DNA from 3 places in the Litorilituus sediminis genome. Region 1 is predicted to be linked to each of the others. Evidence: predicted binding sites of a transcription regulator. Region 1 holds the regulator's gene; each other region holds the start of a gene.

The links. Region 1 encodes FNR, which switches genes on or off when oxygen is low (the NO sensors DNR and NnrR bind a similar motif). Its sites were predicted from a motif close to TTGATCTAGATCAA; they were not measured.
Region 2: a site for FNR is predicted at 2,059-2,072, ahead of EMK97_RS01750 (CbbQ/NirQ/NorQ/GpvN family protein). Genes of this name have one in related genera too.
Region 3: a site for FNR is predicted at 1,692-1,705, ahead of EMK97_RS05175 (putative zinc-binding protein). Genes of this name have one in related genera too.

The regions. Positions count from the first base shown of each region.
Region 1 is NZ_CP034759.1:284,785-288,072, forward strand. Features, by position in the region: gene uspE (universal stress protein UspE) at 1-574, opposite strand, end outside; gene fnr (fumarate/nitrate reduction transcriptional regulator Fnr) at 761-1,480, opposite strand; gene EMK97_RS01305 (sulfite exporter TauE/SafE family protein) at 1,533-2,243, opposite strand; gene ccoS (cbb3-type cytochrome oxidase assembly protein CcoS) at 2,246-2,473, opposite strand; gene EMK97_RS01315 (heavy metal translocating P-type ATPase) at 2,480-3,288, opposite strand, start outside.
Region 2 is NZ_CP034759.1:386,174-389,461, reverse strand. Features, by position in the region: gene EMK97_RS01765 (hypothetical protein) at 1-176, opposite strand, end outside; gene EMK97_RS01760 (cytochrome C oxidase subunit IV family protein) at 199-465, opposite strand; gene EMK97_RS01755 (cytochrome c oxidase subunit 3 family protein) at 491-1,108, opposite strand; gene EMK97_RS01750 (CbbQ/NirQ/NorQ/GpvN family protein) at 1,197-1,979, opposite strand; gene EMK97_RS01745 (M24 family metallopeptidase) at 2,192-3,288, shown strand, end outside.
Region 3 is NZ_CP034759.1:1,147,776-1,151,063, forward strand. Features, by position in the region: gene EMK97_RS05170 (hypothetical protein) at 1-1,119, shown strand, start outside; gene EMK97_RS05175 (putative zinc-binding protein) at 1,201-1,632, opposite strand; gene EMK97_RS05180 (cobyric acid synthase) at 1,747-3,255, opposite strand; gene EMK97_RS05185 (histidine phosphatase family protein) at 3,273-3,288, opposite strand, start outside.

The DNA.
Region 1 (3,288 bases):
TAAGCTTAGCAAGCTCTGATGCTTGTTCAGTAATATCATTATTAAGAGATAAGTGCTCTTCTTCATCGCTGCCAACATTCAGTGCTGCTAGGATATTGCCATTTTTCGGCCACTCATGATCTTTAACCAGTAACACTGGCGTAGGGCACTTGCGTAATATATGCCAGTCAGTAGGAGTGAAAACAACTGATTTTAATTTATCGTGCTGATGAGTGCCTTTGATCACTAAATCATAGCCATGCTCAAGTACTTGGTTAACGATGGCTTCAAATGGTCGGTTATGCCAAACCACTTGGCTTTTAATATCCATACCTGAATCTAATTCAGCAATAATATCATCGAGCCATTGTTGTTTATCTTTTATGACCATTTGACGCATAGCGTCGCGTTCACCGCTTGATAGGATTGTGGTCATTTCATAAGAGAAATCAAAGATACTAAAGAAGGCGGTAATTTTCGTTGGCGTTGCGCTGTTTTCGTTAATCTTACTGGCCAACTCAATGGCTCTTTTCAGGGCTTTCTGTTCGTTGGTGGTTGGGTCGACAACAACGAGTATGTTTTGATACATTTCCATGAATAACCTCTATTTAAGCAATTATCAATTCTGTTTAACTGGTCTAATTACTTTATAGCAAAATAGTGTGATTAATGCTTGTTTTATATCAATTTACTTTGTAACGGAGATAAAAAAATCCCATAAGTTACTTAATTAAATAATTGAGTAACTTATGGGATTTTTATTAAGCTAAAAGCGCTGAACTTAGAGCGCTGCTACATCAGTCAGTTCATCTAAGTCTAAAATAGTAATCAATTTACCATCAACTTTGATTAACTCGTTTTTATGAAAACGATTAAGTAGACGACTAATGGTCTCAACCGTTAGACCAATATAGTTACCAATATCACTACGAGTCATGGTTAAGCGAAATTCAGTTGCTGAAAGACCTCTAGCACGGTAACGTTCACTTAAGCTGACTAAGAAAGTTGCCACACGCTGCTCGGCGTTCTTTCTGTTAAGCAAGGTTAACATTTCTTGATCTGTTTTGATTTCAGTACTCATCAAACGTAATACTTGCTTTTTAAGCTTAGGCATAGTGTTTGATAGGCTATCTAAGTTGGTATAAGGAATTTCACATACCATAGAGGTTTCTAACGCTTGGGCAAAGCTTGGGTGAGCGTTTTCTGCGATGGCGTCAAAGCCCAGTAAATCACCTGCTAGATGAAAACCAGTAATTTGCTCTTCACCTTGTTCATTTACGGTAAAGGTTTTAAAGGTGCCTGAGCGAATTGCATATAATGAGTGTAATTCTTGGCCATCATGGAAGATCTTATCGCCTTTGTGGATAGGGCGTTTGCGATCAATAATTTCATCTAAGGAATTGAGTTCACTATCATTCAGGGAGAAAGGTAAACATAATTCACTAATACTACAATTTTGACAGTGAATATGTTGTTGGCTTGGGCAACTTTTATTGGGCATAGCTTTTATTTACTCACAAATATGTAAAAAACGCTGTAATGAGGCAATGTTATTAGAACATTAATTGATATGCAACAAAAAAACTGTAAAAACCATAAGCTATAACTAATATTGCCATAAATTGTTTAGTTTTTGGCTTGACTAGTAGATTTTTTATGCTAGCAAGGCTAAATGAGAGTGCTAGTAAGGCCGGTAAGGTGCCCAAGCCAAACAGTAACATAATACCAGCGCCTGTTAGGGCGTTACCACTGGCTAATGCCCAAGTGAGGGTTGAATAAACTAGCCCACAGGGTAACCAGCCCCACAGCGCCCCTAAGGTGAGTGCTTTTTTGCCTGAATCAACAGGAATGACCTTATTGGCTAAAGGTGATATTTTCCGCCACAATTTGGCGCCAATGGCTTCGATACGTGTTAATAACATAAACCATTGACCAATATACAGCCCAAGTAGAATTAAAAATACGGCTGCGACAAGTCTTAATCCAGCGATAGGTAAACCTATATTTTTCGCTGCAATTGAGCCAGTAAAGCCAACGAGAGCACCAATTAAACTGTAAGATGCTATGCGTCCAAAGTGATAGCAAATAATGAGCTTAGGCTTTTGTCTTGCTTGAGTGACTTGCACAGAGATATTGCCAACTTGGCTATCCGCTTTAGTGGTAATGGCAGACGTTAACATGGTGGTGATACCGCCACACATACCAAGGCAATGTCCTGAGCCAACCAAGCCGATTAGAAACGCTGAAAGTAAATCTAGGCTCACAATTATTGACTCTGGTTATCTTCTTTACCGTAATCTTTTGTCTGTTCAGCTTGCTCTTGCTTGTTTTCAGAGCCTTTTTTATCGTCAACCTTTTTATCGTCAAATAGGATACTCATGCCTTGTTTTTCTAAATCATCAAATTGCTCGGATTTTACCGCCCAGAAAAAGAGATAAATACCTAAGGCGGTAAGTAAAATTGCAATCGGGATTAAGATATAAATGATGCTCATGATTACTTACCTTTTAAGTAAACGCAGGGAGTTGGTGATAACCAATATTGAACTTGCTGACATGCCGATAACAGCCATATAGGGCGTAATAAAGCCACATACTGCAAGCGGTAGTACAATAGCATTGTAACCAAACGCCCAGAGATAATTTTGAAAAATGATTTTTCGGGTTTTCTTCGCTACTTTAGCTAATGTCAGAATACTGGTTAGTTTATTATTCAGCAATATAACGTCAGCACCGCTTTTGGCAATATCAGCGCCACAGCCCATAGCGATAGAAACATGCGCGGCGCCAAACACTGGAGAGTCATTCACGCCATCTCCGGTCATCACCACGAGGTGCTCTTTTGCTTGTTTTGCTTGGATAATTTCCATTTTATCGCTAGCGGTTAAGCCACCTTGTGCAGAGTGCAGAGGGATTGTTTGCTTAATTTTATCGCAGGCTATTTGGCTATCACCTGAAAGCAACATAGTCGTCGCAGACTTATTCAATTGTTCGATGACTTTGTCGGCATCATCTCTGATCTCATCAACTAACTTAAAGCTTGCGATTACTTGGCTGTGGTTATTTTCAACTACTTTAACCAGTACACACGAGTATTCTTTATAATGATGTCCTTCCTGTTCGCTTAACAGCCAGTTAGGTTTACCTATGCGGTATGTTTGCTCGTTAATATTTCCTAGCACGCCTTGGCCTGAAATTACTTCTACCTGATGCGCGTTAATAGTAAAGTCGCGATGCTTAGTAAATGGTTTAGCTATTGGGTGCTCAGAGTGTGCCTCTAGTGCTGCAGCAATGGCGAGCACCTTGTCTT
Region 2 (3,288 bases), 100 kb from region 1:
GTTTTAAGCTGCCATGTTTTATCTACCGCTTTGCCCCTTTCTGCTAATGTCACGTATCGGTAAAAAAAATAAAGTAAAACGCAAAAGAAAACACCGGGCAAAAGTAATAAATTGGCAAGATACAGTGACTGACAAACTACAGAGAATTTTGTACTAGGTTTTGATGAGCCAATCATAACATTGTCCTTTTGCCTTGACTTAAATTAAGTATATTAGTGTTAGAATCAAAGGGATAAGCAATACATAACTTAATAATAGCATACGCCAAAATCGCGGCGCATGCTTCAATTCCATAAATATATCGATAATTTGCTGCCCTTTAAGAAAAACAACAAAAAGTGCTGTACTTACAACAAGCCAACCATAACCGATAAAACGATCTAAATAGGCGGATAAGAAAGTCAGTACAATTAACCAGAGCCAGCTTATCAGCGCTTTTTTAGTCGTCTCTTGTATAGTAAACATAACTTTTACACTCAGTATCCATTCATTAGATTACATAGATAAGCGGAAATAAAATAATCCACAATAAATCAACCATATGCCAATAACTTGCACCGGATTCAAACCCAGATACTTTACCTTTATCGTATGCGCCTGAAACAGCTCGCTTGGCAATATAAATAAGAATCACCATACCCAATAGCACATGCATTAAGTGAAACATGGTAATAAGGAAATATAAGGTAAAGAAGGTATTGGTTTCTATCGTGATACCTTGAGAAAAAAGTGCCTGGTACTCCCATATTTTTACTACGATATAAATGACAGCAATAAGGTTTGCCAGAATCAGTAACAGCGCAGCTTGCTTACCTTTATTTAAATGCATTTGCGCTAATGCTAACGCCACAAATAAACTACTGGTAATTAACGCAATGGTATTAATTAACCCAGCACTTTGGTGCAGCTGTTGCTTACCTTGGCTAAACATGTCGGGTGATTGATATTCTGCTATTGCAAAACCAATAAAAAATATCGCAAAAACAGTTAACTCTGCCAGAATAAAAAACCACATAGCTAAGTCACCCGGCAATTTAGCTACATGCTGGGCTGGAGTTGAGCTTGAGAGCTCTTTATTTTGCTGGCTAACGATTGTCTGAGAATTCATAACATTTGATAGAGATAAAATTGACATGATAGCAAGCTAAGTACAGTGTCTGCTTGCTATCACATATTTAATGGTTGAGATGCAAAATCTAATCGAAATAGATTTTGGCAACGTCCATTAGTGCTTTAACGGTTTGCGGATCATCTGACAAGGGTTCAGCTAAACAACAACGACACACTTCCAAAGGTGCCATACCTGAGCCAATCATACGGGCTGCGTAAATAAGTAAACGTGTTGAAGCAACTTCATCTAAATCATTTTGCTCAAGTCTACGCAATGCCGTTGCCAGCTCAACAAGTTTAAAAGCTAAATGCGGATCTGCGCCTGCCTCTTTAATTAAGATTTGCTGTTCTAATTCAGCCGAAGGATAATCAAAACGCAGTGCGACAAAACGCTGACGAGTACTTGGCTTCATACCTTTGAGTAAGTTCTGATAACCTGGGTTGTATGAAACAACTAACATAAAACCTGGTGCAGCTTCTAAAAGCTCACCTGTACGTTCTAGCGGTAATACGCGTCTATCATCTGCTAACGGGTGCAAAACTACTGTGGTATCTTTACGCGCTTCAACAACTTCATCAAGGTAACAAATCCCACCTTCTCGAACGGCCTTAGTTAAAGGGCCATCTTGCCAATAGGTTCCTTGTGGGCCAATCAGGTGTCTACCAACAAGATCGGCAGCAGTTAAATCGTCATGACAAGCAACCGTATAAAGTGGCTTATTAAGCTTTTCTGCCATATGGGCAACAAAACGTGTTTTACCACATCCGGTTGGGCCTTTAATTAATACCGGTAGTTCATGCTCGAATGCATAGTTAAACAACGATACTTCGTTACTTTGTTCTTGGTAAAATAAATTACTGTTACTCATAATATTGCTAAATTCCTTGAAAACTTGACAGTAAAGTACTCTGCTATAAGCTAAAGCACAAGCATAGCAGGCCACTTAGTTGATAAAGATCAAGCAGCAAATATTGGCTAACACAAAGTAAAAACAAAATAAAACCTGCGACTACTGAAATATTGATGTATATTGTATATTTCGATGATTATTGATTATCAATATAAACAGAGGTAAAGATAATGACAATTGGCGTTGGCGGCTCAACAGCTGCAATAGAGTTAGAAAAACTGAGCAATATGACAACAGATATTGTGCCAATATCAACAAGCGAATTTAAACAACGCATTGATAATGCAACTCAATTGATGCAAGAGCATAATATTGATGCCATGTATCTAAATGCCGGTACAAACTTATACTACTTCACTGGTACACGTTGGTACCCAAGTGAACGTATGGTTGGCGCTTTAGTAACAAAGCAAGGTGCTATTCATTATATTGTGCCAAACTTTGAAATTGATACCATTAAACAACACATGACCTTAACAGGTGAAGTGCACGGCTGGCATGAGCATGAAAGCCCTTATGCCCTAACCCAACAATTACTACAGCAGTTTGGTGTAGAAAATGGCGTTTTAGCCATTGATGAATCTTCATCCTTTTTCATTGCCAATGGCATTAAAAATGTCAGCCCAGAATTAACTTTAGTTGATGCCAAAGTTATCACGGCAACATGTCGTAGCCAAAAATCTGATAGCGAAATTGCATTATTGCAACGTGCAAAAGATATGACATTAGAAGTACATAAAGCGGTAGCACGTATTTTATATGAAGGTATTACTACGGCTGAAGTAACGAGTTTTATCAACCAAGCACATATTAAGCTTGGCGCACCTGCCGGTTCATATTTTTGTATCGTTCTCTTTGGTAAAGACTCTTCATTCCCACATGGTGTTAAAACACCTAAAGCGCTTGAGTTAAATGACGTCGTATTAATTGATACGGGTTGTCAAGTGGAAGGATACAACTCAGATATCACTCGTACTTATGTATTTGGTGAAGCGAACCAAAGGCAACGCGATATGTGGCAAATTGAAAAAGATGCCCAAATTGCAGCATTTAATGCAGCAAAAATTGGCGTCCCTTGTGGTGAGGTTGATGTAGCGGCAAGAGAGTACCTTGCAAGCCAAGGTTTAGGTCCTGATTATCAAACACCAGGCTGTCCTCACCGTACTGGGCACGGTATCGGTCTTGATATTCATGAATGGCCATATTTAGTTCGCAGTGATAAAACACCACTGGCTAAAGGGATGTCATTCTCAAACGAGCCAATGTT
Region 3 (3,288 bases), 860 kb from region 1:
TGTCGAGAAGGCTATGACAACAGAAGCCGTTTTTTAAGTATTTATGCCCTAAGCGTGATCTGCTTTACCGTTCTGGCAAACCTATTTTCAAACTACTTTATTATAGCGCTTATCGCCATGCTCCTGATTGCGGCTATGATAACCCTAACCACGATAAGGCGCTTACGTGATGCTAAACTCAATAAAAATTGGCAATTTGTACCAGGCGCAGCTTTTATTGTTGCTGGCACCATTATTTTGCTATTAGGTAGTAGTGTTAGTTATTGGTTCTTATTAGTTCCTTCAGTATTTTGTTTATTATTAATGACTTACCCAAGTAAGTTATCCAATGAACAACAAACTAGAGATTATATATTAGGCTATTTTGGCCCGGTAGATTTATCTCAATACAAAGAAGCACACAATCAGCATCACGTCAGTAATGATCGAATTGAACCAACCTTAGTAGGTCAAGCAAGCCAAGCTGGAGATATCCATTTTGATGAATTTAACGCTCAAGCACATCAGCCAGAAGATAGTGATACTGCCAGCAGTAACCAGGTGGATTTTGGTGAGCTAATTCGACTTAAACTACTTGGTAATAAAAAGCTACAAATCATCTTGGCAAGTGCTATTGCATTTATATTATTAATCGCCTTTATTGCTAGCCTGATAAAGCCATCTAATGATAATGCCACAAGCTCGCAAAGCAGCCCAACGTCTTCTATGCAAAATGAACTACAGCCAGTTATAGCTACTGAGAGTAGTCAACTTGAGCGACTGCACGCTTTATCTATGCCTGATAATTTCGAGCTATATTTATCACAACACCAAGGCGTAACCATAGCTTGGCAAGCTGATGATGTTAACAATGGCTTATTATGGTCACAATTAAGCGCTAAGGGTGACAGTAGCTGCCAAGCTATCAAGTTTAATAAAGGCAAAGGCTTTAGACCGCTCAATGTGCAAGTAGAAGGTAAAATTAACTACTTCGCCAACTTCTCGCCACTTGATAGCCAGGCGCTCATTAAGGCACTTGCTGTTAGAGGTAATTTCTCTTTATGCGGCTATAGCTTCTCCTTAAAAGGAAGCCAAGCGGCATTAGGTAAAAATAATCAATACGCTGACTTGCTAAACTAAAAACACTTCGCAAATAAGCAATAAAAAAGCCGCAACCTTGCTCAAGGTTGCGGCTTTATCAAAATGAGTAATCAACTTTGGCTAGTTAAAGCCGATACCCTCTTTTAACAGTGCCTCATAAATAGCTGTCATAGCTATGGTATTTTCTGTTAACGAATCGTCCCACTTACTTCGTTTTTCAAAACCAAGCTCACTTAATTTGAAATAGTAATGACTGTCTAAATCACTCGCATCTAAGCAGGCTTTAGTACAACCAAGCTCACAGCCATCAATTGCTATAATCGGCCTACCTGACTTAGCCAAAGCCATGATAGGCTCAACTTTACCAACGACCCCAGAAATACAGGACATTTCTGCTAAGCCGTCGCCATCTATATTAACCGAGATATTATGCGCCATTTGCGCTAAATTTGAACAGCCAGAGCATGAATAAACAATAGGCTTTTCTGCCTGATGAGCCTTATCCACCTTAGCTGTAGCATAGTTAGTTAACTGCTTTTTTTGTGCTGCCATCGTTACACCCTTTAATAGCATCAATTTTCGTCAGTATAACGGCATAACTAGTTAGTTATTTGATCTATATCAAAGACATAAGCTTAACCACAATAAAGATAAGGTTATTGGTGTTTATCGCCAACTTTGTAACATAGCTGTTAGTTTATCTATAGCTAAATATTGCTCACAGGCATGACTTACCCGCTCAATAGCCTCCTCTTCGAGACTGTCTAAACTAGGCTGAATATTAGTTTTCAGGCCCAGCCAGCTAATCAGTAGTTGTAAGGCACTTGGGTTATCAAATAAACCATGTAAATAACAGCCTGCTATTTGTTGATCATTTGAAACAAAGCCCTGCTCTTCACCACCTAGTGTCAACATTGCTGAAGGCTTATCTTCTGCTAAGGTATTCGTTAATAACTGAGTGACACCTGCGTGAATTTCATAGCCAGAAACCTCACTTTTAGCCTCTCCAAGCATCATGGTACCGGCAGCATTAACAAGCGTTTTCTCACTAGCTAATTCAGTTTCTATTGGGAAGTAGCCAAGCCCTTTTGAACTACCTGCCTGCCCTTCAATAGCATGCGGATCATGAATTACTTGACCTAACATTTGATAACCACCACAAATACCAATAAGTTTACCGCCATAGCGTAAGTGCCGAGCAATATCCTGATGCCAACCTCGTGCATATAAAAACGCTAAATCTGAGCGGACATTTTTACTCCCAGGCAAGATGATCAAATCACATGCAGGAATACTGACCTTTGTCTTTTCGTTTTTAGCAAATAAGAACTGACAGTTAATATGTGGGTGATGGCGTAAAATATCAAAATCAGTATGATTGCTCATATGAGGGTACACTAGAACAACAATCTCAACTTTAGTATTCGCTTTATCATAACTTTGGCTTGTGGTTAGCGCATCTTCTGATGATATATCTAAGCCATGCAAATAAGGTAAAACACCTAACACAGGTTTATTGGTTTTTCTCTCCAGCCATTCAAGTCCAGGTTCAAGTAAACTGATATCTCCCCGAAATCGATTGATAACAAAACCAATAACCCTGTCTTGCTCTGATTGAGAGAGCAACATTAAAGTGCCAACCAATTGCGCAAAAACACCGCCCTTATCAATATCTGCAACAATAATAACTGGGCAGTCTACTGCTTCAGCAAAACCCATATTGGCAATATCACCTTCACGTAAATTAACTTCAGCCGGGCTACCAGCCCCTTCCACAACAATAAGTTGATAATTTTCCTTAAGCTTTTTATGAGAGTGTAAAACAGCCTGCATAGCGACTTTTTTATAATCATGGTAACTTTCTGCTTCCATATTACTGAGCGCTTTACCATGAACAATAACCTGAGCGCCAGTATCGCTGTTAGGTTTTAGCAAAATCGGATTAAAATCTACCGATAACGCCACCCTCGCAGCTTTAGCTTGTAGGGCTTGCGCTCTACCAATTTCACCACCACAAGGTGTTACAGCACTATTTAATGCCATATTCTGTGGTTTAAATGGTGCCACTTTTACCTGCTTATCGGCAAATAAACGACAAAGCCCTGCAACTAAGGTAGTTTTACCGGCATCAGACGTGGTGCCCTGAATCATAATTGTTTGACAGTTTGTCATCATATCAACCTAAAGAGTAACTAAGAAATTAGTGGC